DNA from 2 places in the Aeromonas rivipollensis genome. Region 2 is predicted to be linked to the other one. Evidence: riboswitches for the same ligand, from Rfam matches in the RefSeq annotation. Region 2 holds a riboswitch; the other holds the start of a gene.
The links. Region 2 has a riboswitch for lysine ahead of lysC (lysine-sensitive aspartokinase 3). Riboswitches for the same ligand answer to the same signal wherever they lie in the genome.
Positions count from the first base shown of each region.

Region 1: it holds a riboswitch for lysine, as region 2 does, so the genes downstream of both, WIR04_RS09235 (Na+/H+ antiporter NhaC family protein) here and lysC (lysine-sensitive aspartokinase 3) in region 2, are expected to answer to the same signal.

Region 1 covers NZ_CP149130.1:2,001,435-2,016,976, reverse strand. The annotation lists gene WIR04_RS09245 (flavohemoglobin expression-modulating QEGLA motif protein) at 61-1,398, shown strand; gene WIR04_RS09240 (thymidine kinase) at 1,453-2,034, opposite strand; gene WIR04_RS09235 (Na+/H+ antiporter NhaC family protein) at 2,122-3,702, opposite strand; lysine riboswitch at 3,788-3,959, opposite strand; gene WIR04_RS09230 (H-NS family nucleoid-associated regulatory protein) at 4,280-4,684, shown strand; gene WIR04_RS09225 (cob(I)yrinic acid a,c-diamide adenosyltransferase) at 4,758-5,321, opposite strand; gene WIR04_RS09220 (DUF3820 family protein) at 5,318-5,548, opposite strand; gene queE (7-carboxy-7-deazaguanine synthase QueE) at 5,550-6,221, opposite strand; gene queC (7-cyano-7-deazaguanine synthase QueC) at 6,283-6,972, opposite strand; gene WIR04_RS09205 (tRNA-uridine aminocarboxypropyltransferase) at 7,001-7,645, opposite strand; gene rrtA (rhombosortase) at 7,611-8,189, shown strand; gene pyrF (orotidine-5'-phosphate decarboxylase) at 8,295-8,993, opposite strand; gene lapB (lipopolysaccharide assembly protein LapB) at 9,145-10,311, opposite strand; gene WIR04_RS09185 (LapA family protein) at 10,321-10,605, opposite strand; gene ihfB (integration host factor subunit beta) at 10,762-11,046, opposite strand; gene rpsA (30S ribosomal protein S1) at 11,139-12,809, opposite strand; gene cmk ((d)CMP kinase) at 12,903-13,595, opposite strand; gene ribA (GTP cyclohydrolase II) at 13,857-14,450, shown strand; gene WIR04_RS09160 (LysR family transcriptional regulator) at 14,510-15,436, opposite strand; gene WIR04_RS09155 (MFS transporter) at 15,530-15,542, shown strand, end outside.
Region 2 covers NZ_CP149130.1:2,799,105-2,814,646, reverse strand. The annotation lists gene WIR04_RS12645 (LTA synthase family protein) at 1-1,040, opposite strand, end outside; gene WIR04_RS12640 (hypothetical protein) at 1,290-2,384, shown strand; gene lysC (lysine-sensitive aspartokinase 3) at 2,515-3,873, opposite strand; lysine riboswitch at 3,960-4,181, opposite strand; gene argA (amino-acid N-acetyltransferase) at 4,290-5,618, opposite strand; gene msrA (peptide-methionine (S)-S-oxide reductase MsrA) at 5,871-6,503, shown strand; gene WIR04_RS12620 (DUF3802 family protein) at 6,780-7,115, opposite strand; gene WIR04_RS12615 (GNAT family N-acetyltransferase) at 7,127-7,663, opposite strand; gene WIR04_RS12610 (MmcQ/YjbR family DNA-binding protein) at 7,669-8,040, opposite strand; gene WIR04_RS12605 (alpha/beta fold hydrolase) at 8,150-8,938, shown strand; gene WIR04_RS12600 (DUF4062 domain-containing protein) at 9,187-10,191, opposite strand; gene WIR04_RS12595 (lipocalin-like domain-containing protein) at 10,426-11,505, opposite strand; gene WIR04_RS12590 (FtsX-like permease family protein) at 11,502-13,940, opposite strand; gene WIR04_RS12585 (ABC transporter ATP-binding protein) at 13,962-14,636, opposite strand; gene WIR04_RS12580 (DUF4357 domain-containing protein) at 14,789-15,262, shown strand; partial or broken gene WIR04_RS12575 (DUF4357 domain-containing protein) at 15,304-15,396, shown strand.

The DNA of each region.
Region 1 (15,542 bases), 800 kb from region 2:
GCAAGCGCTATGCATATACTCAGCCATTCTCGTACCGCACTCGCCTCCACAGAAGGCCCGATGACCATCCAAGAAAAGTATCGCCTGCACCTGAAATCCCTCTCGGATGAACTGCTCGCCCTGCAAAAACCCATTCGCATCCTGGATGCCATCAAGTGGCCCCGCCACCTGCAGACCGAGTTTCTCGCCAAGGGCGGGCGAGCGCTGCCCGCCATCGATACCGACTTCTATCAGGCCCTCCCCCTCGATTTTGATCCCCGCAACAAATACCTGGAGCTCAAGGAGCTGAGGGACAGGATCCGCAGAAAGCTGGGGCCGCAGGATGATCTGGGCCGGATCCTGCAAGAGACGGTGGATCAGTACATGGTGGTGATCGAGATGCTGCGCCAGCGCGGGCAGCCGGACTTTCAGCGCTACAGCCAGTTGCTGTACGGCTCGGCGAGCGATCACCTGCGCGGGGATCGCAAGACCCTGAAAGAGCTGGGTGCCAGGCTGTGCGACATCTTCTCCCTGCCTGGCGCCCGCCATCTGGTGCGCCCCTACCCCAAGGAGTTCGAGGGGGAAGCTGCGGTGGCCAGGTTGCAGGGCAAGCTGTCGAACTACTTCAGCGACGGCACAGTGCAGGTCAAGCTGAGCGATGGCATCGTCTCCGATGCTGCCGCCGGGGGGGATTACATCAAGCTCAGCTCCCACGCCCGCTTCTCCGAGCTGGACTTGCAGGTATTGGAAGTGCACGAGGGCTGGGTGCACGTGGGCACCACCCTCAACGGCCGCCAGCAATCCTATGCCACCTGGCTGGGTGCCGGCTCGCCCCGCATCACCGCCTGCCAGGAGGGATTGGCGGTGCTCATCGAGACCCTCACCTTCAGCTCCTTCCCGGACAGGGCAAAGCGCATCTCGGATAGGGTGATGGCCATCGACATGGCGGAGCGCGGCGCCGACTTCATCGAGGTGTTCCGCCACTTCGTCGAGAAGGGCGCCAGCGAGCACGATGCCTACAAGATCACCCAGCGGGTGTTTCGCGGCGGCATGGTCGAGGGAGGCGCCTGCTTCACCAAGGATCTCTCCTACGTGAGAGGCTATGTGGAGACGGTCAACTTCATCCGCAGCGCCGTGCTGGAGGGGGTGCCGGAGATCCTGCCCATGCTGTTCGTCGGCAAGGTGACCCTGGACGACATCCCTGTGCTCTATCAGCACTATCTGGAGGGGCTGATCGATGCCCCCCGCTACCTGCCCCCCATGTTTCGCGATCTCACCGGTCTCTATGTCTGGTTCGGCTTCGCCTCCGGCATGTCCCTGGTGGACATAGGCCGGGTACAGCAGCATTTTCGCCAGCTGTTCCACCGCCTGCCGGTGGCCGACCCCATCATAGCGCCGGTGGACATAGAGATAGACTGAACCCTTCGTCGACAAAAAAGGGCGCCCCTGAGGCGCCCTTCTTCATGCTGTGGCTTACTTGTAAGCCCGTCCTTCCAGATAGTGCTTGCGGCAGAGCGACACATAGCGGTCGTTGCCCCCTATCTCCACCTGCTCGCCGTCGCGCATCACCTGCCCCGCCTCGTTGACCCGGGAGTTCATGTGCGCCTTGTTGCCGCACCAGCAGATGCTTTTGAGCTCCTCGAACTTGTCCGCCAGGCAGAGCAGGTGGTAGGAGCCGGGGAACAACTCGCCGCGAAAGTCGGTCTTGAGGCCGTAGGCGATCACCGGAATGTCCTGCTCATCGACGATGCGGGCGAGCTGATACACCTGCTCGCGGGTCAAAAACTGGGCCTCGTCGACGATGAACACATCGATATGACGCTCGGCGTGGCGCGCCTTGACCATCTCGAACAGATCGCAGCTGTCGCTGAAGACCTCCACCTTCAGCTCCAGCCCGACCCTGGCGCTGATGATCCCCGGACCGAAGCGATCGTCGATGGCGGGGGTCATGGCCAGCGGATACATGCCACGCTCAAGATAGTTGAAGTGGGCCTGGATGAGCTGGGTCGACTTGCCCGAGTTCATGGTGGCGAATTTGTAGTGCAGTGAAGCCATGATGGGGTTCCGAAACGGGATTGATGGGGGGCATGCTAACCAAAGCCCCTGCCAAAACCAAGGGGCCCGTGGGCCCCTTGTTCTCTATTATGCGACGGCCAGGGCGCGCTGCACCCGAGCCTTGCGCAGATGGTAACCGGAGAAGATCAGGAACCAGAGCGCGCTGACCGTGAAGCCCGCCAGCACCGAGTGCATCATCCCCATCACCAGGTAACCGAGGGCGGCACCGAAGGCGATGGCCAGCGCATAAGGCAGCTGGGTCATCACGTGATCGATGTGATGGCAGCCGGCGCCGGTGGCCGACAGTATGCTGGTGCTGGAGATGGGCGAGCTGTGATCACCGAACACCGAGCCCGCCAGCACGGCGGCCAGCATCGGCAGCATCAGGCTGATGTCGCTGGCAGCCGCCATGTCACCGGCCAGCGGCAGCATGATGCCGAAGGTGCCCCAGCTGGTGCCAGTGGCAAAGGCCATGGCGCAGGAGAGGATGAAGACCACAGCCGGCAGCACTTCGATCGGCAGGTTGCCATTGGCCAGGGAGGCCAGGTACTTGCCGGTCTCCACGTCGCGCACCACGGCGCCTATGGTCCAGGCGAACAGCAGTATGTTGATGGCGGGCAGCATGGCCATGATCCCCTGGGGGGCCGCCTTCATCCAGTTCTTGGCACCCAGCTTGAGGCGCATGGCCAGACCGATGGAGACCACCAGGCTGCACAGGGCGCCATAGACCAGGGAGGAGCCGACGTTGGTGTTCTCGAACGAGCCGAGCACGCTGAACGGCAGGCCTTTGCCGGCCAGCACGGCGGCGCCGGAATCAATCATGAAGTAGACGGTCGCCAGGGTCAGGGTCAGGATCGGCAGCACCATGTCGATCATGCCGCCATTGCTCTCCTCCGGAGACTCCATGTCCAGGCCGATGGGACGGCCCTTGGACTCATCCCACAGCTTGCCTTCCAGCGCCCACTGTTCGTGTTGACGCATGGAGCCGATGTCGAGCTGGAAGGCGATCACCACCAGCACCATGATCAGGGTGAAGACCGCATAGAGGTTCATCGGGATCATCTCGACGAAGGCGGAGATGGGGCTCTGATCGGTCAGGCCGTGGGCCGCCATTATGCCGCCCACCAGGGCGATGATGTACGCGCCCCAGGAGGAGATGGGCATCAGCACGCAGACCGGCGCCGCGGTGGAGTCCAGCAGATAGGCCAGCTTGGCGCGGGAGATCTGGAAGCGATCGGTGACCGGACGGCAGATGGCCCCCACCGACAGGCTGTGGAAGAAGTCATCGATGAAGAAGGCGAAGACCATCATGCCGGTGAGGGCCTTGGCCCCCTTGCGGGTCTTGGCGCGGCGCGCCGCCCACTCGGCGAAGGCCCGGGTCGCCCCGGAGACGCTCATCAGGCTGATGAGGCCCCCCAGCAGCAACATGAACAGGATCATGTTGACGTTGTCCCGGTTGAGCGCACCGTCGACCCAGAAGATCTTGAGCACGGTGTTCAGCATGTAATGCAGGGAATCGAGGGGTGAGAACTGGTTGAGCAGCAGACTGCCGGCCACAATACCAACCCCCAGCGACACCAGGACGCGGCGGGTGATGATCGCAAGGGCGACGGCCAACAAGGGGGGAACGACGGACCAACCGGAGTCGGCGTAATGAACGATGTCCATGATCTCTTTGCACCTAAAGACAACAGGTGGAGATCTACCGAGAGGATCAAAGAAACAAAACCCAGGGCGGGCATACTCCTCAGCCCCTTCAGGTAGCGCTCCATAGTGGATGACTATGGCAGTCCTGCACCTGTTCGATGCAGAACCAGCAACCCGGTATGATGGCCTGGTCACTTCGGCGCCGACTCCTTTCATCGAGCATCGCAGGCATCACCCTCCGCTCGGTTACTCATAGGCAGCGCGCCTCTACTTAAAGGTATTCGCGGCACATTTTATCGAGCCACCGGGTGATAGCAAGTTTTTTGATTAAATTTCAAGGCTTGTGTGGCGAAAAGCGGAAAAATGGTAGTCAAATGGTTCATAAAATACGATATGGTCGATATTTTCATCTACTCGGCACTCATTCGGAAATGAGCCCGCTGCAAAGAGAATAAACCGGGCGTCGTGAATAATTGCCGGACTTTATTTATCTGCCTAATTAATTATTTTGGCAGACTTGACTTGATGCCAAATCCCCCTATAAATTATCGAAAAACCAGCCCTTCCCATTAATATTTCTGCTCGCGTGGTAGCCAATATGAACGAATTTTTGAAAATTCTGCTGAATATCCGTAGTCTGCGCGCAGCCTGCCGCGATTTGTCCCTGGAGCAACTGGAAGAGGGACTGCAGAAATTGTCCGAGGTGGTCGCCGAGCGCCAGCAGGATGAATCTGCCGAACGCCAGGCCCGCGAAGAACATCAGAAGAAAATTGCCGAATACGCCGAAATGTTGAAAGCCGCAGGGATAGATCCTGCTGAATTGGTGGGCACAGTTGCCACCGAAAGCACCAAGGCCAGCAAAGGCAAACGCGCTCCCCGCCCCGCCAAATATCGTTATCTGGACAATGGCGTGGAAAAAACCTGGACCGGCCAGGGCCGCATGCCCTCCGCCATTGCCAAGGCCGTGGCCGAAGGCAAATCAGTGGAAGACTTTGCCATCTGATCTGAAGCACAGTCCCACCCAATAAAAAAACCTCGCCATGCGAGGTTTTTTTATTGGGTCAGTGCCGGGCGTTTCAGCGCCTGTCTACCGCCTTGACCCAGAGCACTTCCGGGGTGCCGGCAGAGATCAGCAAGTATCTGGCCACCGTGAAAAACCAGTCACTTAGCCGATTCAGATAGGGCAGGATAGCCGGATTCACCTGCTCTTCCCGGCTCAAGCCAAGGAGCAACCGCTCGCAGCGACGTGTCAGGGTGCGCACCACATGGGCCTGCGCCGCCGCCCGTGATCCGCTCGGCAGGATGAAATTGCGCAATACCGGCAACTGGGCGCTGTAGGCATCAATCTGTTGCTCCAGCCGCGCCGTCCAGGCCTCATTGACCTGCCACAGGGAGGCATTTTGCGCCTCGCTGGAAAACGCCAGCTCCCCGCCCAAATCAAACAGCTCTTGCTGCAGCAATATGAGTTCAGCCAATAATCCCGGCTCATTCTCGGGTATTTCGGCCATCAGCAGACCTATCTGGGAATTGAGTTCGTCAATGGCGCCATAGGTCTCGACCCGCCTGTCATCTTTTGCAAGGGAGGAGCCATCAGCCAGCCGCGTGAGGCCCTTGTCCCCTTGCCGGGTATATATTCTCATTCTGACATCCTGTTAATAATGGGAATAATCATGGACTCCAGTCCATTGAGTTTTATCTCGTACGCCAGAGCCAGGGTTTGGCCCAGTGCGCCAGCCGGAAAGCCGCTGCGCGCCATCCATACCAGATAGGGCTCGGGAATATCTATGATGCGTCGCCCCTGATATTTACCGTAGGGCATCTTGCCCGCCAGGGTGAGCAATACCCGCTCATCGGAGAGTCTGTCCATATCAATCGATATTCAGATATTTATGGGTCTGGATGGAGAGCCGCCAATTACGGGCGATGCAGGTCGCCATGGCCAGCTCGGTGGCCCTGGGCTTCTGACTGATGGGCTGCAATGCTATCACCACGTCGGGGCGCAGGCTGGCCGTTGCCAGCAGGGCGTCGAGCTCCTCGATATGGCGCTCGGTGGCCACCGGATGCTTGATCTCGTTGGCCCTCTCCAGAGCCGACATCAGCACAGGCAGCCCCCCCTTCATGCCGATCTTGGGGGAGACGGTGACCCAGGTCTGCGCGTGGGTCAGGATCTCGCTGGTACCACTGGTTTCGATCTGTACCTGATATCCCGCCGCCAGCAGGGCCGACGAAAGTTCGTGCAGATCGTAGAGACAGGGCTCGCCACCGGTCAACACCACATGGCGCGCCCGGTAACCCAGGGTCTCGAAGCTCTCAAGGATCTCGCCCGTGCTCATCTTGCTCCAGCCATCGGACTCGTTGGATCGGTCGAGCACCTCGCGGCTGCCCACCTCACGGGCAGGATCCACCACCCAGGTATGGCGGGTATCGCACCAGGGGCAGCCCACCGGGCAGCCTTGCAGGCGAACGAAGATGGCGGGCACGCCGGTGAAGACGCCCTCCCCCTGGATGGTCTGGAAGATCTCGTTGATTGGGTAGTGCATCTCGGTCACGGCTTGCTGCAAAAGGCGCGGATTATACCCCAAACCTGGGGAAGACGCAGGATCACAATCCGGTTTTCTCGCGCAAGCTGGCCATGATGGCCGCCTTGTCGCCCAAATAACGCTGCAGGCCGCGGCTGCGCAGCTCGCAGGCGGGGCAAGTGCCACAGCCATCCCCCTGGATACCGTTGTAGCAGGTCAGGGTCTGCTGGCGCACCGTCTCGAGGTGACCATAGTGATCCGCCAGCGCCCAGGTTTCCGCCTTGTCGAGCCACATCAGGGGAGTCTCGAAACGAATGGCGCGATCCAGCCCCAGCGACACCGCCTGATTGAGGGCCTTGACGAAGTCGTCGCGGCAATCGGGATAACCGGAGAAGTCGGTCTCGCACACCCCGGTGATCAGGGTGTCGGCGCCGACCTGATAGGCATAGATGGCCGCCAGGGTCAGAAACAGTATGTTGCGGCCCGGCACGAAGGTGTTGGGCAGGCCGTTCTCCTGCAGCTCACCGCTGACCGGGATGTCGTCCCGGGTCAGGGCCGAGACGGCCAGCTCACCCAGCATGGTCACATCCATCACCTTGTGGGCAGCCACCCCGAGCTGCCCGACCAGACGGCGAGCAGTCTCGATCTCTTCCCTATGACGCTGGCCATAGTCGAAGGTGATGGCGTGCACTTCATCATAGAGGGCCAGGGCCTGCACCAGACAGGTGGTACTGTCCTGACCACCACTGAATACCACGACGGCTTTTTTCACGTTCATCACTCCTGTTTGCAATTCAGATTCAAGCGCGGCGACCTTGGGCAAAGTCATGCCACTGCCGGTTCAACTGGGTAAAGAGGTTCATCAGCGGGGCGAAGCGCTCGGGCTCCCCTTCCCACTGGGATAACAGATGGTAGCCCGCCTCCAGGGTCGAGAGCGCCTCGGGAAACGGTTTCTTGCGAATGGAATATTGCCCCGCCATGGCACCGAGCGTGATCCTCGGCAATCCCAGCAGGGCCGGGTTGCTGTGCAACATGCGATAGGCCTTGCGCCAGGTGCCATCGAGCAGGATAAAGTGCACCTCTTTGGCTTGCTCACGGCCCTCGCGCACCTGCGCCAGGGTCAGGGCCTCATCATCGGGCCACAGCAGATAGCACTGCACCTTGGGGTCGGCGAGCAGGTCATTGAGCCAGTCGGCATCGGCGAAGCTCTCCCCCACGTGAATGCGGGCATGGCTGAGGGAGGCGGCCAGCAGGGTGGCCGTGCCCTTGGGGTGAGCGACCTCGCCGGGATGCTGCAGGATATGGAGCGGTGCGAAGTGGGGCACCTGCTGGATATATTCACACAGGCAGGCTTTGAGGGCTCGGGTACAGCGTGTACAGTATCGGCTCTCTCTGTCGTTGGGTTGTTTCATGTTGTCAGAAAAATCGGGTCTGCTCTGGGTCATCACGCTTTCGCTCGTCACTGCCTTGCTCTTCTTCACCGTACCTAACCAGCTGCTCTCCTTCGATCGCGGCCTGATCGCCCAGGGCGAAGGGTGGCGCATCATAACAGGCAATCTGGCCCACACCAACGGATGGCACCTGCTGCTCAACCTGAGCGGGCTTGCGGTGCTCTACAGCCTGTTTCGCGAATACCTGACGGGCTGGCGCCTGCCCGTGCTGCTCCTGCTGCTGGGGACGGCCGTCGGGCTCGGGATCTGGTGGTGGTGCCCGCAGACCCAATGGTACATGGGGCTCTCCGGCCTGCTGCACGGCTTGTTCGTGTGGGGGGCCATGCAGGATATCCGCTATCGTCGCTACTCGGGCTGGCTCATGCTGCTTGGCATCGTCATCAAGCTCGGGCTGGATTTTTACAGTGCGGGAGAGAGCCCTGTCTCTGCCCTCATTGGCGCCAGGGTGCACATAGAGTCGCACCTCATCGGCTCGGCCGCCGGCCTGCTGCTCGGCCTCTTCCCCATCGGCCTGGGTGTGCAGACCGTCAAGTCCTGATCCCCTGCGGATAAACGCGGCCACCCGCTCGCAACAGTTCTCACCCACCAAAATGCAACAGGCCGGATCTGCAATCCGGCCTGTTGTCATCAAGGGGTCGGCCCCTTATCGGCAGAGCTCGGCGTTGATCGCTCCCAGCACGGCAGCTGGATCCGCCGCCTGGGTGATAGGGCGCCCTATCACCAGATAGTCGGCCCCCGCCTCCACCGCCGCCAACGGCGTCATGACCCGGCGTTGATCCCCGGCAGCCGATCCGCTCGGGCGAATGCCCGGGGTCACCAGCTTGAAGTCAGTGCCGAGCAAGGCCTTCAGCTCACTGGCTTCCTCGGCGGAGCAGACCACACCGTCCAGCCCTGCCGCCTTGGCGAGGGTGGCCAGCCGGATCACCTGCTCGGCCGGGCTCAGATCCAGACCCAGGGGCACCATGTCGGACTGCTCCATGCTGGTCAGCACTGTCACCCCGATAAGCCAAGGCGCCTTGTCACCATAGGGCAGCAGCGCCTCCCTGGCGGCACGCATCATGCGTTCTCCCCCGCTGGCGTGGACGTTCACCATCCAGACCCCGAGCTCGGCACTCGCCGCCACGGCCTTGGCGACGGTGTTCGGGATATCGTGAAACTTCAGATCCAGGAAGACGTCAAACCCCTTGGCCACCAGCTGGCGGACGAACTGGGGGCCAAACAGGGTAAACATCTCCTTGCCCACCTTGAGGCGGCACTCGGCCGGGGAGATCTGTTCAATGAAGGCGAAGGCATCGGCTTCGTGCTGATAATCCAGCGCGACCAGTACTTTGGGGTCTTGCATGTCACTTCCTATGGGTTGTTATGCCACATCCAGACTCGACACGGCCGACGAGCCGGTCGCAGTCTGGCATCTTGATCACTTGGGTTCGCGCCTGGTTCGGCTTGCCGTCTCCACTCGAGACGCGCGGGGACGGACGTTTGGTCACTAAGGGCTATTCACCATCCAGGCCACGGATAGGCTTGATGGAGCCCCACTGCCGGCAGGAGGGACACTGCCAGAACAGCGAATGGGTGGCAAAGCCGCACTGGCGGCACTTGTGGGTCGATTTTATCTTGATCTGCTCGCCGACCAGCTGCTGCAGCAGCTCCAGACTCTCCTTGGCGGGCCCCTCCTCGGCACTCGCCAGCTGGAAGCCCACCAGCTGGTAAAACCCCTTCATGGAGGGGTGGCGCCGCAGCTGGCGCAGCACCAGGGCGCGGGCCTGACTCAGACCGTCGCGCGCCTCCACCAGATTGGCCAGGGCCAGGGTCACGCTGACACCGGCATGATCCTCCACCGCCTTCTCCAGCAGCGGGATCAGCTCCTGGGTGCGGCCAAGCTGCTGATAGCAATCGAGCAGCCTGGGCATGGCCTCGGAGGCAAAATCCATGTCCTGCTCGAACACCCGCAGCAGATCCTTGCTGGCCTCCTCGTACTTGCCCTCCTCCATCGACAGATCAGCAAGTCGCAGGCTGGCCCGAGCACAGGCAGGGTGGGCTGCGAGCGCCCGCTTGAACTTGGCGATCCCCGCCCCCTTGTCACCGTCGCGCAAGGCGCTCTCCGCCTGCTCGCAATAGAAATGGGAGATAGGCTCCGCCAGCTTCTTGCCCTGGAATTTCTGCAGGCGAATGGCGACCTCGATGGCTTTGTCCCAGTCACGCAGCTGTTGATGGATGATGAGCAACTGCGCCAGCGCCGTCTCTTCAAAGTCGCTGTCCTCGCACAGCTCCTTCCAGAGTGCTTCCGCCCGATCCAGCAGGCCGGCAGCCAGGAAATCCCGGGCCAGCTCCTGCAGCGCGAGCTGACGCTGCTCCCGGGTCAGCTGGCGGGCGACCAGGTTCTGGTGGATCTTGATGGCACGATCGACCTCGCCCCGCTGACGAAACAGGTTGCCGAGGGAGAGATGGGTTTCGATGGTTTCGCTGTCGACTTCCAGCAGCTGGATAAAGAGATCCACCGCCTTGTCCGACTCGTCAGACAGCAAATAGTTGAGGCCCGCCACGTACTGGCGGGAAAACTGGTTACTCTGTTGCTGGGTGTCCTGGCGAACACTCCTGCGTCCCATGTACCAGCCATAACCAGCGGCAATCGGCAACAGCAGGAAAAGCAGTTCAAGCATCGAGGGACATTATTCCTTGGCTGGCGACCGGGCTAGCTCCAACTCACGGGATTGACGACGCATGGTACGACTGAGGGTACGGTTTTGCAGTTTCAAGCGCAGGAAGAGCAGACCGAACACCAGCCAGCCCAACAGGAAGCCACCGGCAAAGAAGAACCCCAGCAGCATGGAGAGGGAGAACTCCCCCTGGGCGATGAGATAGTTGAACTGCACCAGCTGGCCATTTTGCGAGCCGATGGCGAGGGTCAGTACAAACACCAGCACCAATGGGATGAGGGCCAAGATACGCTTCATAAGATCTCCCTGTCTGTAGCTAATGAGAGACTGATTATCCTTAAAATCACAGGCAGACTCTAGAGCGAATGGGAAAAGACTGCGAGAAACCTGACAAATCACATATCTAAAGACGTAAAAATAAAAAAGGCATACCCAGGTATGCCATTTTCTGCATTATTCGATGATGTTCACGCGTTCGCGCAACTCTTTACCAGGCTTGAAATGCGGGACATATTTCCCGGTCAATTCAACCTTGTCCCCTGTCTTGGGGTTGCGACCCACACGGGGCGCACGATAGTGCAGTGAGAAACTTCCAAATCCTCGGATTTCAATCCGGTCGCCGTTTTGCAAGGTCGATGCCATCTGCTCAAGGATCTCCTTGATGGCGGCTTCGACATCTTTGGCCGGCATATGCATGCGGCTGGCAGCCAATTGTTCGATGAGATCTGATTTGGTCATAAGGTTAAATCTCCTTCCCCGATCACATGCAATTTTCATTATGCCAAGATAAAAAAGGGCGGCGTGAAGCCGCCCTTTTCTTGCATCAAGGATTACTCACCCTTGGCGGCTTTGAACGCTTCCATCATGGCATTGCTGAACACAACTTCTTCTTGTTGGTTCAGGCTGTCGATGGCAACACGCTCATCAGCCTCGTCCTTGGCACGGACAGACAGGCTTACGGTACGGTTCTTGCGATCAACACCCATGAATTTGGCTTCAACTTCGTCACCGACAGACAGCACCAGAGTGGCGTCTTCTACACGGTCACGAGCAGCGTCGGAGGCACGCAGGTAGCCTTCCACGCCGTCAGCCAGTTCGATCACGGCACCCTTGGCATCAACCTCGGTAACCTTACCCTTCACGATAGCACCTTTCTTGTTGTCAGACAGGTACTTGTTGAACGGGTCTTCTTCGATCTGCTTGACACCCAGGGAGATGCGCTCGCGCTCCGGGTCCACTTGCAGAACAACGGCTTCGATTTCGTCGCCCTTCTTGAATTCACGTACTGCTTCTTCGCCCTGGTTGTTCCAGGAGATGTCAGACAGGTGAACCAGGCCGTCGATGCCGCCGTCCAGACCGATGAAGATACCGAAGTCAGTGATGGACTTGATCTTGCCGGAAACACGGTCGCCCTTGGCGTGAGTTTCGGCAAACAGCTGCCACGGGTTGGACTTGCACTGCTTCAGACCCAGGGAGATACGACGACGCTCTTCGTCGATGTCCAGAACCATCACGTCAACCACGTCGCCAACGTTAACAACCTTGGACGGGTGGATGTTCTTGTTGGTCCAATCCATCTCGGATACGTGTACCAGGCCTTCAACGCCTTCTTCGATTTCAACGAAGCAGCCGTAGTCGGTCAGGTTGGTCACGCGGCCAGACAGACGGGTGGTCTCCGGGTAACGCTTGGCGATAGCAACCCAGGGATCTTCGCCCAGCTGCTTCAGACCCAGGGATACACGGGTACGCTCGCGGTCGAACTTCAGAACCTTGACTGCGATCTCGTCGCCAACGTTGACGATTTCGGAAGGATGCTTAACGCGCTTCCACGCCATGTCGGTGATGTGCAGCAGGCCGTCAACACCGCCCAGATCTACGAATGCACCGTAGTCGGTCAGGTTCTTGACGATACCCTTAACTTCTTGACCTTCTTGCAGGTTGGCCAGCAGGCTTTCGCGCTCGGAGGTGTTCTCGGTTTCGATCACGGCACGACGGGAAACGACAACGTTGTTGCGCTTCTGGTCCAGCTTGATGACCTTGAACTCGAGTTCTTTGTTTTCCAGGTGAGCGGTGTCACGGATCGGACGCACGTCAACCAGAGAACCCGGCAGGAAGGCACGGATGCCGTTCAGTTCAACGGTGAAACCACCCTTGACCTTGCCGTTGATGATACCGATAACGGTAGCTTGCTCTTCGTATGCCTTCTCAAGCTGCAGCCAGGCTTCGTGGCGCTTGGCTTTTTCGCGGGACAGCTTGGTTTCGCCGAAACCATCTTCGATAGAGTCCAGAGCCACGTCAACGGTGTCGCCTACGTTGATTTCCAGCTCGCCCAGGGCGTTCTTGAACTCTTCAGCAGGAATGGCAGACTCGGATTTCAGACCGGCGTCAACCAGTACGAAACCGTTCTCGATAGCAACGACGGTACCCTTGACGATGGAACCTTGACGGGTTTCAACGGCGTTCAGGGACTCTTCAAAGAGTTGAGCAAAAGATTCGATCATTGTTTGTGTCACAAATGAAACATCCACTCGCAATCCGGCACAAGCGGGGTTGTTTTAAATTATCTGCGCCATCCATGGTGCAGACGACTGACATCAGCTGGTGCTGACATCACCAAGTTGTTGCTCCGCATAGGCGAGTACCGTTGCCAGTACCTCATCTATGGTCATAGACGTTGAGTCTACCACAAGAGCATCTTCCGCGGGTTTCAGGGGGGCAACGGCGCGATTTCTGTCGCGATCATCACGTTCCCGAATCTCGGTTAAAAGACGCTCAAAGTTAACATCAAAGCCCTTATCTTGCAACTGCTTATAGCGGCGCTGCGCCCGCTCTTCCGCGCTGGCATCGAGGAAGATCTTCACCTCGGCCTCGGGGAAAACCACAGTACCCATGTCACGGCCATCGGCAATGAGCCCCGGCAACTGGCGGAAGGCACGCTGGCGGCGCAGCAGCGCCTCGCGCACGCGGGGGAAGACTGCGACCTTGCTGGCGGCATCGCTCACTTCCTGGGAGCGGATGGTACGGGAGACATCCTCCCCTTCCAGCACCACCTTGACCTGTCCGCCGTCGACCTGGAACTGCACGTCCAGATTAGCAGCCAGGGGCACCAGAGCGGCTTCGGCATCGAGCTCCACATCGTGGTGCAAGGCCGCCAGCGCCAGTACCCGGTAGATGGCACCGGAGTCGAGCAGGTGCCACCCCAGTTTCTCTGCCAACAGTTGGCACAGGGTGCCTTTACCGGCTCCACTCGGGCCATCAATTGTCATCACGGGGGCCATCTGAGGCATAACTTTTCTCCTGCGCACTCGGCATGTTGACTGGTTGCACACATCCCTGGCGGGATGGGGTAATGGGCGCCGATTATACCCGAATGCACCGGCGCTGGCAGTTGTCAGGGTGCACAATTGCGCAAAAGTCGTCGCGATTGCGCCTATTATGACCAATCCGGGAAACCATCCCTCCTGCAAGGTTTTGTTCTTATGGTTGTTATGGACAAGGCGCGCTAAACTGGCCGCCTTTTTTAAGCAGCTGTAGTCAGGAGCAACCATATGAGCAGCGTTACCCTCGTGGCCAAATCCAAGTTGCCGACCCCCTGGGGCACCTTCACGCTGGTTGGTTTTCAGGAAACCGGCACCGGCAAGGATCATGCCGCGCTGGTGATGGGCGATATCGCGGACGGTGAGCCCGTACTGGGACGAATTCATTCCGAGTGTCTGACCGGGGATGCCCTGTTCAGCCTGCGCTGCGACTGCGGCTTCCAGTTGCAGGCCGCCATGGAGAAGATCGCCAAGGCCGGTCGCGGCGTCTTGTTGTATGTCCGTCAGGAAGGTCGTGGTATAGGCCTGCTCAACAAGATCCGGGCCTATCATCTGCAGGATCAGGGCGCCGACACCGTCGAGGCCAACGTGGCACTGGGCTTTGCCGCCGACATGCGCGATTACACCATCTGTGCCGATATGCTGAAGGCCTTGGAGGTCAAGAGCCTGCGCCTGATGACCAATAACCCGCGCAAGCTGAAGGCGATGGAATCCTTTGGAATTCCGGTGGCCGAGCGCGTCCCCCTGCAGGAGGGTCGCAATCCCCACAACGAGTTCTATCTCTCCACCAAGGCGAACAAGCTGGATCATCTTTTCAAGAAGTAAGGTCCATCTGTCATCCTTGCCATAGAAAACGCCTCCCATCGGGAGGCGTTTTTGCTGCCCTATTTGTTGTCCCCCGGATTGTTGTCCCCCGGAGCTCCGTCCGGGGTTGGCTCGGGATTGGCCTGTGCCAGCAGGAAATCCCGCAGTGCCCGGTTGGCCATGGAGAGAGGATCTCCCCGCCGCCAGGCCACGCAGAGATCGAGGAAGATGGGCGGAGCAAAGGGGATGCCGCTGAGGGCCGTCTCCTCCTCCAGCGCCATGCGCAGGAAGGTGGTCACGGCAAACCCCTGCCTCACCACCGCCTTGAGCAGGGGGATGAGGTTGCTCTCGAAGCCGATGTTGGGCTCTACACCCAGGCCCTGCGCCAGCGCCTCCATGTGCTCTCTGTGGTAGAAGCCCCGCCGGAACATGGCGAGCTCCTGGCTGAAAAACTGCGGCAGCGAGACGGCGCCGACCCCGCGCAGGGGATGCTCCTCCCCCACCACCATCAGCATCTCTTCCCGCAGCAGCTGGGCACCCTCGAGGGCTGGCGGCAAGTCGCTGGTGATGAGGATGGCGAGATCCAGGCTGCCGTCCACCATGCGACTGAGCAGCTCGCGGGTGCCCGCCTCCTCCACCCGGATCTTCAAACCGGGGTAGCGATGCTTGAAGGCCATCAGGATCGGTGGGAAATAATAGGAGCCCATCATGTAGGGAATGCCGATGCGCACTTCCCCCCGCTCCAGTCCCTTGAGTTCGGCCATCTCCGCCTCTGCCTGGTGCATCTGCAGCAGCAGCCGCTCGGCGTGACGGCAGAGCACCTCCCCCTCCGGGGTAAGCCGCACAATGCGATCCTGCCTGTCGAACAGGCGCAGATCGAGTTGTTGCTCCAGTTTGGCGATGGCCATGCTGACGGCCGGTTGCGCCACGTGCAGGCCCTGGGCGGCCTTGGTGAAGGAGCCCGCGTCCCGCACCGCCAGCAGGTAGCCGAGCTGTTTTAGATCCATATCAATTCCATTTATCAGACTGATAACTTAAATATATTATATTTATATAGAGCGACCCACTACCCTGCACAAAAGTCGTCGGGACAACTCCATATGATCGAAGTAG
Region 2 (15,542 bases):
AAGAAGGCGGCGGTAGCGGCGGCCGTGCGCAGTATCCAGCGAGACAGGGCGAAGCGCCAGCACAGGAACAAGAGCCCCAGCACGGCCAGCACCGGCAGCACGGGGTGCTGATCGAGCAGTATGTGCAGCAGGGCCATCAGGTTGCCGAGATCGTCCCCCCCGAGCGGCACCCCGTAGATGGCTATCTTCATGAAGTTCGCCAGCAGCCCTATCCCCGAAAGCGCCGTAAAGACCAGCCCCATATAGAGGTTGAAGCCCGCCAGGGCGCAGAGGCTCCAGCCCAGCACCATGCTGCCCCAGGCGAGGTAGTAGTGCTCGGGCCTGAAACCCGACCAGAGCAGAAATTCCCCCAGCTTGAACACCACGAAGCCGTGCAGCAGCACGAAGGTGAGGTTGCCGAGCAGCAGGCTGCCCAGCACCCGGGAGCGGTAGCTGCGGCGCAGCCGCGGCAGCAGGGCCCTGAGTACGGCGGCGCTCACCAGCAGTACCAGCAGCAGGCTGGTCATCAGGTAGACAAGATTGAAGCCGCGCTCCGGCAGGGTCTGCAGGATCTGGCTGTATTCGGCGCTCTCGGGTCTGTCCGCCAGCAGCAGGCCGATCCGCAGCTGATAGCGGCTGTCCAGGGCGTCGTCGGGGGCGCGCAGGGCGCTGTTGAGATCCAGGGTGCAGCGGCTCTGGCGACACTTCTGGCGCTTCTCCACCGCCTGGCTCAGCTGATCGATGCGAATGCCCTTGTCGTTGAGCAGCTCCACCCGCACCTTGTCCCCCGCCTGCAGCGGCTTGAGCAGTTGCCACTGGCTGCGCACCACCAGATAGAGGCCGCGACTGTCGCTCTTGTAGAGCAGGCTGTGGCGGCTGAGGGTGGCGATGGGCTGATCGGCGGGCCCCAGGATCAGCGGCTGTGCCTTCCCGAGCCAGCCGACGGGATTGAGCAGCGGCAGGGCCAGAGTCAGCAACAGCAGGGCGATCAGCAGACCGAACAACCACCCGGCCAGAGACTGGGAGGAAGAGGGGGGGCGATCACAGACGGGGGCATTCATAGGGGCTCATCCTTGGAGCGGGCAGGGCAGCAACGCTGCATCTATTTTGACCCGATGGTGAGGGGCTTGTTCCTTGATGTCAATTTAATGACGACGGGATGAATATTGGGTGACGGCCTGTGCGTGCAAATTGTGATCCCGATCCGGCAGGGGCACTCATTCTGTGATGAAAGCGTCATCATGGGCCTTTGCCGCTGGTCTGGGAGGGGGGCGCTGTTTAGTCTCTCAGTAACGGTTGGAGGTACATGTATGAATCCCAAGGTTGCGGCACGTCAGGCAAGATTGCTCCAGATGCTGGAGAACGGGGACGAGATCCGGATCGGGCGTGAGCGAGACTGTCCCCTGCCCCTGGCCCAGCTGACAAGGCTGACCGAGGATCACCCGGACGTCGTCAAGGTCTATGGTCAGGGGCTCACCGCCGAGGTGTTTCACCTCAAGGTGGAGGGGCACCACTGGTGCCTGAAGCGCTGCCGGCCAGACTCCCTGGTGGCCAATGTCGACGGCAAGACCGCCTTTCTCACCGAGCTGGAGCGGCGCCGGGAGATAGAGAGCCTGCGGGAATTGCACCCCACCATACTCTCCAACGTGGTCTGCACCAGCTTCGGCTCCGCCCGCGCCGGGGTGCTGGTCTCCCCCTGGCTGAGGGGAGAGCCGGTACGCAGGCTCAATGAGCGCAACCTGGCGCAGATGCTGGCGGTGGAGGCCGAGCTGGCCCGCTGGGGCTGGTTTGACTGGGATCCGAGCCCGGGCAACCTGCTCGACGACGGCCAGCAGATCTCGGTGTTCGACTTTGGCTACATGTGGCCCTTCGATCCCCTGCACGAGTTCAACTCCAACGGCCTCACCGATCCGGCATTTCATGTGCCTGAGCGGCTGGAGACCCGCACCCTGTCGGGGCTCTGGCTGGAGGAGGCCGACCCCCTGCCGCTGTTTCGCCACTGGCGCGAGCTCTGCCTCGCCTGGGCGAAGGGGGAGTTGCAATATCTGTCACGGGAGGGGGCCAGCGCCCCCGTGCTGGCCCGGATGCAGGGGCTGGTGGGGGAGTGGAGTGCGGCGCTGGCAAGCGAGCAGGCGCTCGCCGCCAACTGGTGGCGCGACATGTATCGCAGCCACCGGCTCGACATTGCGGACGATCTCAGCGGCAAGAGCTGCGGCCCCATGACCCTGCGCCGCCTCGACTGGCTGGAGCAGGCGGTGCGGGAGCACTTCCCGGCGCTGGCCGATAACCTGGGATTTGATGAGGCCGGGCTCGGTCAGGCGGCGCTGTTGCAACGGCTGGGGGGGCTGCGCGAGCAGATCCGGGCCAATCTGCTGCCGACCCGGACCAGCCAGCCTGCGCGCTGACATGGGGATGACAGAGTGACAAGAGGGGCGCATGGGCGCCCCTCTTCGTTGTTATCGGCTCTGGCGCCATGGCCTTCCCCCGATACCAGACCCTTCTGCCCCAGGGGGAGAAGGGTCTGCCCAGGTTTGGTCAGGCTAAGTCGAGCAGCTCCTGGTGGAGGCGGTTGACGATGTTGCCCGCCTCGCTCTCTTTCACCAGGAAGCAGAGGTTGTGGGCGCTGGCGCCGTAGCAGATCATCCGGATGTTGTGCTCGCGAATGGCGTCGAACACCCGGCTGCCCACCCCGGCGGCCTCGCTCATGCGGTTGCCGATGAGGGCCACCAGCGCGAAGTCGGTCTCCACCTCCACCTTGCACAGCTGGCCGAGCTCCGCCAGCACCTTGTCGCCCAGGATGGGTTCGCCGTTGCTCTGGCTGCCGGTGTGATCCAGGGTCAGGGAGACGCTCACCTCGGAGGTGGTGATGAGATCCACCGAGATGCGGTGACGGGCCAGGATGCCGAACACCTCCGCCAAAAAGCCGTAGGCGTGGAACATGTTGAGGCTGTGCAGGGTGACCAGCACCTGCTGGCGGCGCAGGGCCACGGCGCGAAACAGCGGGCTGGTCTCGGTGCTGGCGCGGATCCAGGTGCCACCGGCGGCGGGATCCCTGGCGGAGCCGACGAACACCGGAATGTCCTGGCGCAGGGCGGGTTGCAGGGTGGCCGGGTGCAGCACCTTGGCGCCGAAGGTGGCCATCTCGGCCGCCTCCACGAAGCTGATCTCGGGGATGGGGCGGGCCCGGGTGACCAGGCGCGGATCCGTGGTGTAGATGCCGGGCACGTCGGTCCAGATCTCTATGCTGCCTGCGTCCAGCGCCTCGGCGAGCAGGGCCGCGCTGTAGTCGGAGCCGCCCCGGCCGAGGGTAGTGGTGCGGCCATCGGCATCGGCGCCGATGAAGCCCTGGGTGATGATGAGACTGTCACCGAGCAGTGGGCCCAGCGTGGCTTGGCAGAGGGTGCGGGTGGCGGCGAGATCCACGGTCGCCTTGCCAAAGCGGCTGTCGGTGCGCAGCAGCTGGCGCGCGTCCTGCCACTGGGCCTTGATGCCCCGCTGGTGCAACAGCTCGGTGAAGAGGCGGGTGGACATCAGCTCGCCGCAGGCGATGAGACGGTCTGCCAGCTCGGCGTCCGTGTGCTGGCAGGCCTGGCGGGCCATGGTGCGGATCTCGCCGAGCTGGGCGTGAATGAGCGCGCTCACTTCCCCCGGGTTGCCGAGCGCCGTCAGTATGGCCTGCTGGATCCCGGTCAGTTTGTCGAGCTGGGCATCCTGCCCGGCTTCGTCCAGTTCACCCTGGGCCAGGCTCACCAGCAGGTTGGTGACACCGGCGCTGGCGCTCAGAACCACCACCCGGGTCGCCGGATTGGCCAGCACCACGTCGGCGCAATGGTTCATGGCCGCGGCATCGGCGACACTGGTTCCGCCAAACTTGGCGACGTTGATCGGGTTCATTGCATACTCCTGTCTCAAGGTGAAAATCCGGTTTCATCGGGCAAAAGAGAGGAGGAGGCAGAAAATGGCAGGAATAGCGAAGGATCCCGGCCAGAAGCACTCCATCCGCGGTGCCCATCCCACAAGGATCCTGCTGGATGCCTGTGGGATGCACACGACCGATGACAACCCGGGGGATTCAGCCCCCGCAGCCGACGTTGAGGTATCCAGTTGCCTCACTCGTCTCGGCGCTGCTCCCCCTGACCCAAGTTCACCGGACTCTGGTGTCCTCCCTTGGGCTGCCTGGGCAGCGCTCCTCTTCTGGTGCCACCTCGGAAGGTGGCGTGCATGTAGAAATACCCTGCACTGGATTGCACTGTCAATCGAGTTTGTAAAAAAGTACACAATTGGCAACAACCAGGCACAAGATCAATCAGTTACGAAATCGTCTTGGACAAAACCTTGGAGCGACGCTGCCAGTTGTAGAGGCGCTGGCGCGCCACCGGCAGATCTTCCACTTCCAGGGGATCGAAGCCCCGCTCCCGGAACCAGTGGATGGAGCGGGTAGTGAGCACGAACAGGCGGCGGATGCCGAGCCGCTTGGCCCGCTCGGCCACCTTGGCGATCAGCTGATCCCCCCGGTTGGAGTTGCGGTACTCGGGGTGGATGGCGACGCAGGCCATCTCGGCCATGGCTTCTTCCATGAAGCAGTAGAGCGCCGCGCAGCCGATGATGAGGCCGTCGCGCTCTATGATGGTGAACTTGTCTATCTCCATCTCCAGCTGCTCGCGGGAGCGGCGCACCAGTATGCCTTCCTCCTCCAGCGGCCGGATGAGGTCCAGGATGCCGCCGATGTCCTCTATGGTGGCGGCCCGCGCCCGCTCGGCGCTTTCGCGCACTATCTGGGTGCCGAGCCCCTCGCGGCTGAACAGCTCCTGCAGCATGGCGCCGTCATCCTGATAGCTCACCAGGTGGGAGCGCGGCACGCCGCCGCGGCAGGAGGCGATGGCCGCGCGCAGGTAGCGGGCGGTGCCGGACATCTCCTCGCCCGCCTGCTCCAGCTCCACCAGCAGCTCTTCGGCCTGCTCGGGGAAAAGCTCGGAGATGGCCACGCCCTGCCTGTTCATCACCCCCTGGGTGCTGCTGAAGCAGATGAGCTTGTCGGCCTTGAGATCCACTGCGACCCGGCGCGCCACCTCTTCCGAGCTCAGGTTGAAGCTCTCGCCGGTGACCGAGCAGCCGATGGGGGAGATGAGCACCAGGCCATGCTGATCCAGCTGGCGGGTGATCCCCTCCACGTCGATGCGCCGCACCCGGCCGCTGTGGCAGTAATCGATGCCATCTTCCACCCCGAGCGGCTGGGCGGTGACGAAGTTGCCGCTCACCACGCTGATGCGCGCCCCCTGCATGGGGGTGTTAGCCAGCCCCATGGAGAGCTGGGCGGTGATGTCGTATTGCAGGCCGCCGCACACCTGCTTGATGATGGCGAAGCTCTGATCGTCGGTGACCCGAATTCGTCTGTGGTACTGGGCCTCGATGCCGGCACGGGCCAGCGCCTCGTCGTTTTGCGGACGCGAGCCGAACACCAGCACCAGGCGAATACCGAGCGTCTGCAGCAGGGCGATGTCGCTCACTATGTTGGCAAAGTTGGGGTGACAGATGGCTTCCCCGCCCATCATCAGCACGAAGGTGGCACCCCGGTGCACGTTGACATAGGGGGTGGATTGCCGAAAGGCATGGACCAGGCTGGGTTCGCGTTCACGCACGTGTTTCGTTCCATAAAAAAGCAGCAATTTGCTCAATATATGAAAATAAATTCACAAATCAAGACTAAATATTGGTTTTGCTGTTTTGTGCCGTCATTTTGACCAGCCGCAGACGCCCTGTGCCTGGGCGAGCCGGGCGCCGGTCAGCCCGCTGAAGAGGCCGCCTTGGTTGATCCGGGCTCATAACCTGTTATCTTCGGGGTTCCTTTTCGTCAGCCGCCTCGCGCGGGATTTTATTCAAGGACAGGGCATATGGAGCAGATTATTTCACCGGCAGAGGCCCTGCCGGGACGACGGGAAGCGCTGGCGATCGGCCAGCAGCATGCCGTCAACGGCCACCCGACCCAGGGCCCCTGGCCCGAGGGGATGGAGCTGGCCTGGTTTGGCATGGGCTGTTTCTGGGGCGTGGAGCGCCTGTTCTGGCAGCAGCCCGGGGTCTATTCCACCGCCGCCGGCTATCAGGGGGGCCTGACGCCGAACCCCACCTACAAGGAGGTGTGCAGCGGCCTGACCGGTCATGCGGAGACGGTGCAGGTGGTGTTTGACCCCAAGGTCATCAGCTATGGCGATCTGCTCAAGCTGTTCTGGGAGCAGCACGATCCGGCCCAGGGCATGCGCCAGGGCGGCGACATCGGCACCCAGTACCGCTCGGTGATCTTCTACGGGGATGAAACCCAGGAGGCCATCGCCCAGCAGAGCCTGGCGGCCTATCAGCAGGCGATGATGGCGAGCGGCGATGCCCGCGCCATCACCACCCGGATCCTGCCGCTGGCGCCCTTCTACTACGCCGAGGATTACCATCAGCAATATCTGGAGAAAAACCCGGAAGGCTATTGCGGACTGGGGGGCATTGGCGTCTGCCTGCCGCCCAGCCTGAACCGCTGAGGCGCAGCCTGGATAAAACAGGGGCCATTAGGCCCCTGTTTCGTTTTTTTGAAAGAAATATTAAAAAAAGCGCCCTGGCCGGGAACTTAACCGAACCTCGGCAGACTAACTGGGTAGCTACCATGGACGGCAGCCAAGACCAGACACATTTCTTGCCTCGATATTCATTCAACTGACAAGCGCGATGAATCGGAAGTGATAGCAAGCAGGGCTGCCCTTTGAGGCGGCCCTTTTCATTGCGGATCTTTGCGGGCCATGCGGCCGCGGGGGAGGGGACTAGCCGATGGTGCTGTCGAACAGGTTCTTGATGAGATCGATGAACTCATCGAGGAAGGCGTGCTGGGCCGGGGTCGGCGCCCGCAGCCAGACGGCGGAGAGCACCTCCTCCAGATCGGCCACCACGGCGTCGGCCTCCTGCATGATCATGAAACGCACCTTGGGGTCGAGCTGGGGGTTCTGCTCGCAGATGGCCATGAGGTTGTCTGCCACCCGGTTGCTCACCAGATCCTCAATGGTCTGGGTGCCCGTGCCCTGCTGCTGGCTCTCGAACAGGCCCAGACTCTCTACCAGATACTCGATAAGCGCAATATAACCGTCGCTCTCTACCACCATGATGGCTGCCTTCATTCATTGCTTTGGGGAAATGGTGGGTATTTTAGTGGCTGGCCCTGGCTTGGCAAGCGGCAGTAGAGGCGATGGCGGACAAAACTGACCCCGCCGCGCTCCACGGTTTCCAATCCGGCCTGCTCGAAACCATGGCGCAGAAAGAGCGCGAGGCTGAAGGTGCTGGCCTCTGTGGTCAGGCTGTGCAGGCCCAGCTGGCTGGCCGCCTGCAAGGCCTGCTCCAGCAGCTGGCCGCCGAGCCCCTGGCGCTGATGATCCGCGCTCACATAGAGCAGGCTGAGGTGGCCGTCATCGCTTAAGGTGACAAAGCCAAGGGGGATTCCCTCCTGCTCCATGACCCAGCCGTGGTGCTCGCGCAACTGGCTGGCGAGGCCGGGATGGCGGGCGCCCATCGCCCATTGCTCCACCTGCTCCGGGCTGTAGTGCTCCGGGCCCAGGCGGCGCACCGACTGCTCGAACAGGGCGAGCAGGGCGGGGATATGCTGCTCCCTCAGGGGGATGATCCGGGCGGGCGCGGTGTTTTGTGTCTGCGGCATGGCTGTTATCCTGCCTTTGCTGCTAAGGTCGGCGCCTGCGGCCGCTTGGCTTTGGGCAGCCCCGCCACCACGCGCTGGTAGGAGTGTTCAATCCAGCCCTGCCAGAGCTCGGCGTCCAGATTCTCGCTCAGGGTCACCGTATTCCAGTGCTGCTTGTTCATGTGCCAGCCGGGTTTGACTTCGGGGTGGATCTCTCGCAGCAACAGGGCGAGCTCGGGCTCGCATTTGAGGTTGATGGTCAGCGGCTCGGCCTGCCAGTCCACCAGGGCGAACATCTTGCCGGCGATGCGATAGACCAGGATCTCCGGGCCAAAGGGGGTATCCTCGGTGGCGCCGGGCTGGCTTAGCAGAAATTCACGTAACGATGCAAGGCTCATACAGGACTCCATGCTGGTCCGATGATGGGTGGCAGCATATTCAGCGGGGCGCCCCTTCTGTTAATATGCCCGCCGAGTATATCCCCCAACCCCCTCGGGAGCCCATAAGATGTTGTACCACAAGACCTTTGAGCTTGGCCCCGATCGGGATTGGGTGGTGTTCGTGCACGGTGCCGGCGGCAGCTCCTCCATCTGGTTCAAGCAACTGCGCGCCTACCGGGAGCACTTCAACGTGCTGCTGCTGGATCTTCGCGGCCATGGCCAATCCAATCAGTTGCAACAGGTGGTGAAGGGCCACTACAGCTTTCGGGCCGTGACCGAGGACATACTGCGGCTGCTCGATCACCTGCGCATTTCCCGCGCCCATTTTGTCGGCATCTCCCTTGGCACCATCCTCATTCGCCACCTGGCCGAGCTCTGCCCCGAGCGGGTCAAGAGCATGGTGCTCGGCGGCGCCATACTGCGCCTCGACATACGCTCCCGGGTGCTGGTGCAGCTTGGTCGGGTCGGCCAGCACATACTGCCCTACATGTGGCTCTACCGCTTGTTCGCCTTCATCATCATGCCGCGCCAGCACCATCAGGAGTCCCGCAACCTCTTCGTGCGCGAGGCCCGCAAACTCTGCCAGAAGGAGTTCAAACGCTGGTTCCGCCTCGCCACCGAGGTGAACCCCCTGATGCGCTACTTCAAGGAGCGTGCCCTGCCGATCCCGACCCTCTACCTGATGGGGGAGGAGGACCATATGTTTATCGCCCCGGTGCGCGAGCAGGTGGCCCGCGATCCCTACAGCCAGCTCGCCATCATCGAAAACTGCGGCCATGTCTGCAACGTGGAGCAGCCGGAGCATTTCAATCGGCAGTCGCTGGCGTTTTTGTCTAGCCAGACGGTTGCGATATAAGCCATTCAATAGATATGGTTTGGCGTAGGTTGGGTTGATCTGAGCGAAACCCAACACGGGAATATTATTTCCATCCCATTGATCGTCGGTTTGGAGTATTTAAAGTAGGTTCGATTAGCGCAGCGTAATCGAACGTACGGGAAGGAAATATCTCTTTGGTCGCGTGATTCACTCTTATCCAAGGCTAGATTTATATATGGATGCAGCCCCTTGGTGTTAATTTCAAGAGACGTCTCGCGAAAATCAGATTACGCTTCGCTAATCGAACCTACGGCCCTATCTTTATCCTCATAATCAGCAAGATGAATAACTCTCTCCATTTGTGCCAAAAATGCATTCCCTGAGGGGGAAACATAACTTCTTCTATAACGAACGCTGGGCACTTTCTCATTAATAACCAAACCATGAACTTGGAGTTTGGGGCAGACGTTGTGATAGAAAAATGACTCTGCTGCCGACACACTTGCCGCATTCGTCACTCCATTTATAAGTGTGTCTTTATTGTTGTAAAATATACGTAATAGGTTGCTTATTTTTTCCTTCCCATCGCTTAGACTTCCAGGAATCTTAATTTCTATCTTTTTTAGGATATTTTCCAACTCAACGAAGTTGTCTGGTTTTACATCTTTTTTTGTGATGGTTGGTGCTCGACGTTCATGTTGAGCAATTGTTTCTATGAGGTTCTTGTTTTCTTCCGATAGTTTTCTTATTTCTTCAAATAATGGTCGTGTGTCGATAATTTCATCGGCCGAAACCCAACCTTTGAGTTCCCTGTTGGATGCGAAGTCCGCTAAACTTTCGTGTACACAAAGTTTTATATCTTTATAATCATCAAAAAAAGAAGAAATGTTGCCAAGAACCTTTTCTCTGAACAAAGCTAGCTCTTTAGGATTCTCCTTTTCACCGAAACTGGAACCTTTTGCACGGATCTTCGTTTCTAAGGCTTGTTCGGTTATGACGACTGCAAAAGCTGGCTTTCCCTGCTCTTGTGCATAGTCGTATTCGAGTTCGGTATAGCTAATACCAGATGTTCTCTCAATAGACCCATAGCGTCCTCCTAGAATAAGCATGTAGACATCAGATTCGTCAATCCACTCCTTAATTGTTACCATTTGGGAGCGATCACCTGCCGTAAATAACTCCATTCCTGCAGGAATGTGACCAGCCTTTAAGATCGAGCTAACAGCAGCCTGCCGCTCTTCCTGCAAGTCATGGTATGTGCTGGATATGAATACTTGTAGTTTTCTTTTCAAGAGATACTCCTTTTAATTATAAAAACGTAGCTCGGTAGGTTCGATTAGCGAAGCGTAATCGGACTTTCGCGAATTCGTCTTGGTCTTGTAAGCCGATGGTTAAAATCATATGTAGCAAGGCAGCAAAGGGTTCAGATGAAGATGGTATCAAGCACTAGTCAGTCTGTTGAGTAAAAATTCACTCAGTACATGGAATCTGAATGATTTTTTGAAGCCGATCAGATTCCAAGGTGCTCAATACCCCGTCATCTCTAGATAGCCCAGTCCTTGGGCATCCCCCTCCACAGTCACAGCCCCTTCCCAGTAATCGAAGCGCCCCGTCATGGCCTGATTGGGCTGGCGCGCCTTGATAACGAGATTCAAATCAGCGGCCTTAAGTTGCCACTCGATAGGGTAGGGCTGGCCCTTGGGGCCGCGCCAGGTTTTACCGGGGGTGAGGACAATGGATTCGGGGGCGAGCACCCGGCTGCTGCCATCCCGCTCGATCAGTATGCCGTAGCGGTTCTCCGGCTTGTTTTCTGGATTGGCGCGGCCCGCTTTGGTGCGCAGGCGAAACAGCATCAGCTCCCGGCCATCAATGAGTTGCAGGGAGAACCAGTCCCAGCCAGCCTGCCAGTCCGCCAGCACCGAGCTGCTCCACTCGTGATCAAACCACCCCTGGCCCGTGACATTGCGGGTCTCCCCATCGAGCGTCAAAGTGCCGCTCAGTGTCAGGCGCGGGTAGGAGTAGTAGAAGGAGGCGTTGCCCGGGCTCTTCTCGCTGTAACCCGCTTTGCCTTGCAGCACCACCGGCTTGGCGGCGCTCACCCTGAGGTTCAGCTCACCCATCTTGCTCTGCACCTTCAAGGTGGCGGGAAAGAGCGATTTTCCTTCAGAGGCAAGTCGCCACTCTTTGAGCCAATATTCGCCGCCACTGGCGCCGGCGAGCCCGGGCCCCTGGCGGCTGGTGCGCTCATCCTGGTGGTGGCTACCACGGGCGAGATCCGTGATGGCGAACTGGGCCAGCCAGAGCTGGGGGCTGAGCCAGGGGTTGTCCGATGTTATCTGCTGCTCGATACCTTGGCGAAACAGGGTCCACTGGATGCCGTAGTCGCGTCCCTGCTCGTCTTTCAGGTTGCCGGTGAGATACCACCACTCGGATCTGTAGTCGGGGTGGGCGCCGTGATCGGCGGGCAGGCGGATGGGCTGGCCGGGCAGGGCCTTCTTGAACTGATCGCTGCCGCCCCCGAGCAGGGTGCCCAGATCGCTGGCACCGACCGCAGCGCCATGGAGGATGCAGGCGATCATCAGCGGCCACTTCCAACTCAATTTCATACCACTCTCCTTGCGGCATACCAGGAGGCGAGCGCCCCGCACAGGGGGGCGAGCAAGAGCGCCGTGACGGCGTGCAGCGGGGCGGCCTCGAAGGCGAGGCGCCAGCCAAAGGCGCGGGGGTTGACCACCTCAATCAGCACCCAGGCGAGGCCATAGCCCACCGGCAGGGCCAGCAGCGCCGTGAGCAGCCCCAATCCCGCCCCCTGCCACACCAGCAGGCGGCGGCAGTGGCGAGGGCCAATCCCCAGGCTCTGCAGGGTCTGCAACTCGCCACGGCGGGCCAACCCCAGCACCATAAAGGCGGAGCCGATGCCGACGAAGGCGATACCGAGGATCAGCAATTTCAGCAGCTCGGTCACCACGAAGGTCTGATCGAACACCTTAAGCGCCGCGGCGTGGATGGCGGGGGCGGGCAGCAGATTCACCCGCTCGCCAAAACGGGCGCGCAGCCGATCGCTTAGGCCCTCGGGGTCAGTGCTGAAGAGGGCGAGGGATTGCACCGCGCCCCCTTCGAAGGCGTGCAGTATCTGCCCCTTGTCGCTGCCGTAATCCTGATAGACGCCGGTGACGGTGAGGGCCCTTGGCCCCCCTTCGCTCGTTACTTCGAGGGTCTGACCCACTCTGACCCCGAGGCGCACCGTGAGCGGCTCGCTCGCCAGCACCTCGTCGGGCGCGGCGGGCCAGCGCCCGGCGAGCAGCGGATAGGCGGCCTTGAGCTCGGGGATAAAGTCCATCTGCGCCCACTCTATGGGCTGCCCCTGCCAGCGGGCGGGATGCACGGCGCGGCGGGAGGCGGCACGCACGTCCGGCTCGGCGAGTATGGCTGTCAGGATCTGCTCGCTCAGCTGGCCTCTGCTGCCTGCCACTCCCTTGGGGGCGCTGACATAGAGGTCGGCGGCGAGCCGCTGGCCGAGCCAGATCTCCACGCTCGAGCGAAAGCTCGACACCATGACCCCGATGCCGATGGCCGCGGCGATGGCAAGTTGCAGCGCCATCACGGCGATGGCGGTGCGATCCAGATGGTATTGGGTCTCGGCCACCCCGAGCCGGACGCTGAGGGGGCCGTGCCCGCGCAGCCGCCCCAGCAGAGCGCGCAGGGCATCGGGCAGGGCGAGGGCCATGGCGAGCAGCCAGCCCCCGGCCACGAAGAGGGCGCCCCCCAGGCCGGTCTGCGGCAACAAGAGGCAGAGGGCGCAGAGCAGCAGTATGGCGATGGCCAGCCCCCGACGTTGCCAGGGGTGAGTCGGCGGGCGGCTGCTCCCCTCCCGCAGTTCAAGAGGGGATTGGCGCAGCAACTGCCACCAGCCGGGGAGGTTGGCGGCAAGCGTCCCCAACAGGCCTATCAGCAACGCCTTGATGAGGCTGGTCGGGGAGAGGCGCAGCAGATCGATGGGGTTGGGACCATAAAGGTCTGCCAGCGCCTGGGTGAGCTGCCCCATGAGGGCCAACGCCAAGAGGCTGCCCAGCAGCAGCCCGAGCAGGGTGCCTATGGTGGCGAGAATGAGCAGCTCCAGGGCCAGATAGCGGAGTACCCGGCTTGGCGGCATCCCCAGGATGATGAGCTGGGCGAGCTGGGGGCGACGCACGCTCTGCACGAAGCGCTGGGCGTTGAACACCAGAAACAATCCCACCGCCATGGCGAGCAGGGAGAGGGCGCTGAGGTTGAGGGCCAGGGCATCCCCGAGCTGGCTGGCATCGAGGGCCGGGCTGATGGGCTCGAGCCAGAGCGGCTGATGGGCGAACTCGGCTCCCTGCGCAGCCTGCAAGGCTCTTTGCAAGGTATTGGCCTCTTCGTCGCTTAACTTGAAGACGATGCGATCCAGCCTTCCTGCCTTGCCAAGCAGGGGTTGGGCCAGGCCTATGTCGGTGACCAGCAGCCGCTCCATGGGGACGGCGCCCGGCTCGAAGGTGCCCGCCAGGGTGAGGGTGAGGGTGAGCGTGCGGGCGCGCTCTGCGTCCGTGCCCAGCATAAAGCTCCGCGACTGCCCCGGGGACCAGCCGAGGCGTTTGGCCTCGGGGGCCGAGAGCCAGACGCTGTCGGCGCGACTCAGGGTGAAGTCGGGTTCGCGCCCCTGCTGCTCGCCAAAGAGTCGGCGCAGGGGGCCTGGGTTGAAGAGATCCATCCCCAGGAGCTGGAAGCTGCGCCCCTGCGGGTCCTTGAGCCAGGCGTGCAACTGGGGCATGGCGTCAAGAGCGGGCTGGCTTCGCACCAGCCGAACGTAGAGCCCCTCATCCAGGCCACCGCTCGGGGCCAGTCGGTAGTTCGCTTCCCCCGCGAGCTGGCTGCGGGCGGCGACGAAATTGGTGCGGGCACTGTGGTTCAAAAGCTCGATGGCCACCACCAGGGTGACCCCCAGCATGAGCCCGGCCAGGCTCATCAGGAGCAGCCAGGGGTGGGCGCGATAGAGGCGCAGCAGCGCCTTCAGCGGCAGCATGATGCATACCAGCGGCGGCCGTCACCCATGGGGTCCGGCCTCGAGCAACTGCCCCCCTTCCAGGCGCAGCACCCTGTCTGCCAGGGCGCCATAGCCGGGGTTGTGGCTCACCAGCAAGAGGCCTGCGCCCGTGTCCCGCACCGCCGCCATCATCAGCCCCATCACCTGCTCGGCGTTGTGTTCATCGAGGCTGCCGGTGGGCTCGTCAGCGAGCAGCCACTGGGGCCGGTGAACCAGAGCCCGGGCCAGGGCCACCCGCTGGCGCTGGCCGCCGGAGAGCTGCTCCGGCCAGGCGTGGCGTTTGTGGCTCATCCCCAGGCGCTCGAGCAGGGCATCGAGGCGCGCCATGTCGCGGGGAAGGTGGTTTATCTCCAGGGGCAGGCAGAGGTTTTCCAGCACTGTGAGAGTCGGCAGCAGGTTGAAGTCCTGATAGACGATGCCAAAATGCCGGCCGCGCAGGCGGGCCCGCTCGTCCGGTGACTGGGTGTCGAGCCGGGTCTCTCCCAGCCAAATCTCTCCCTCATCCGGGGGGATGAGACCGGCGATGAGGTTGAGCAGGGTGGACTTGCCACAGCCGCTCTGCCCCAGCAGCAGACAGGTTTCGCCGGGGTTGAGCTTGAGATCCAGCCCGGCAAACAGGGGGAGCGTCTCACCGCCGTTGGCGAAGTGTTTACCGAGGTTGCGCAGATTCAGCATGGGATAACCGGTTGATGGCCAATGGCTTTCACAATGTCAGTCACTATGCCAGTTAGTGATCGCGCCTGCAAAAGGGATGAGGATCCTTGCTGGATCCCGCTTGCCAGAGGTGGTTAGAATAGGGGCTTCCATGGGTCACAGGATGAGCAAGGATGTTACACAAGCAAGTCAGTTTTATCGTCGACAGCAAGGGGGCCAAGCAGGCTGCCGTGGTCCCCATCGATATCTACAACGAGCTGATGACCCTGCAAAAGGCGCTCTCCGACAACAAGCCCGGCGAGCGCGAGCTCTACCATTTCAACGGCAAGGGGGCCGAGGCCCATGGCTATCCGGTGGGCAAGCGGCAGAACCCCGGCTTCATGGTGCAGGCGGGCTCCACCGCCAACGGCGAGGATGCCGCTTCCTTGCGCGAGGCGGTGATCGAGCTGCGCCAGGAGCTGCTGGCCAAGGGGGTACTTGTGCCCCGAGCCGAGGGGGGCTTCGTGTTCAGCGCCGATCAGCTGTTCAACAGCCCGAGCCTGGCTGCCAGTCTGGTGGCGGGCAACAACAGAAGCGGGCTGGATGCCTGGCAGAACAGTGCCGGCTACACCCTCAAGCAATCCGGTTTTGGCAAAAAATCCCCCTGATGCCCCTTGAGTGAGCCACGCCGCCTGCCCGGCCGAGGCGGGTGGCGGGCAACAACAGAAGCGGGTTGGATGCCTGGCAAAACAGCGCCGGCTACACCCTCAAGCAATCCGGCTTTGGCAAAAAATCCCCCTGACGCCCCTTGAGTGAGTCACGCCGCCTGCCCGGCCGAGGCGGGTGGCGGGCAACAACAGAAGCGGGCTGGATGCCTGGCAAAACAGCGCCGGCTACACCCTCAAGCAATCCGGTTTTGGCAAAAAATCCCCCTGATGTCCCCTGAGT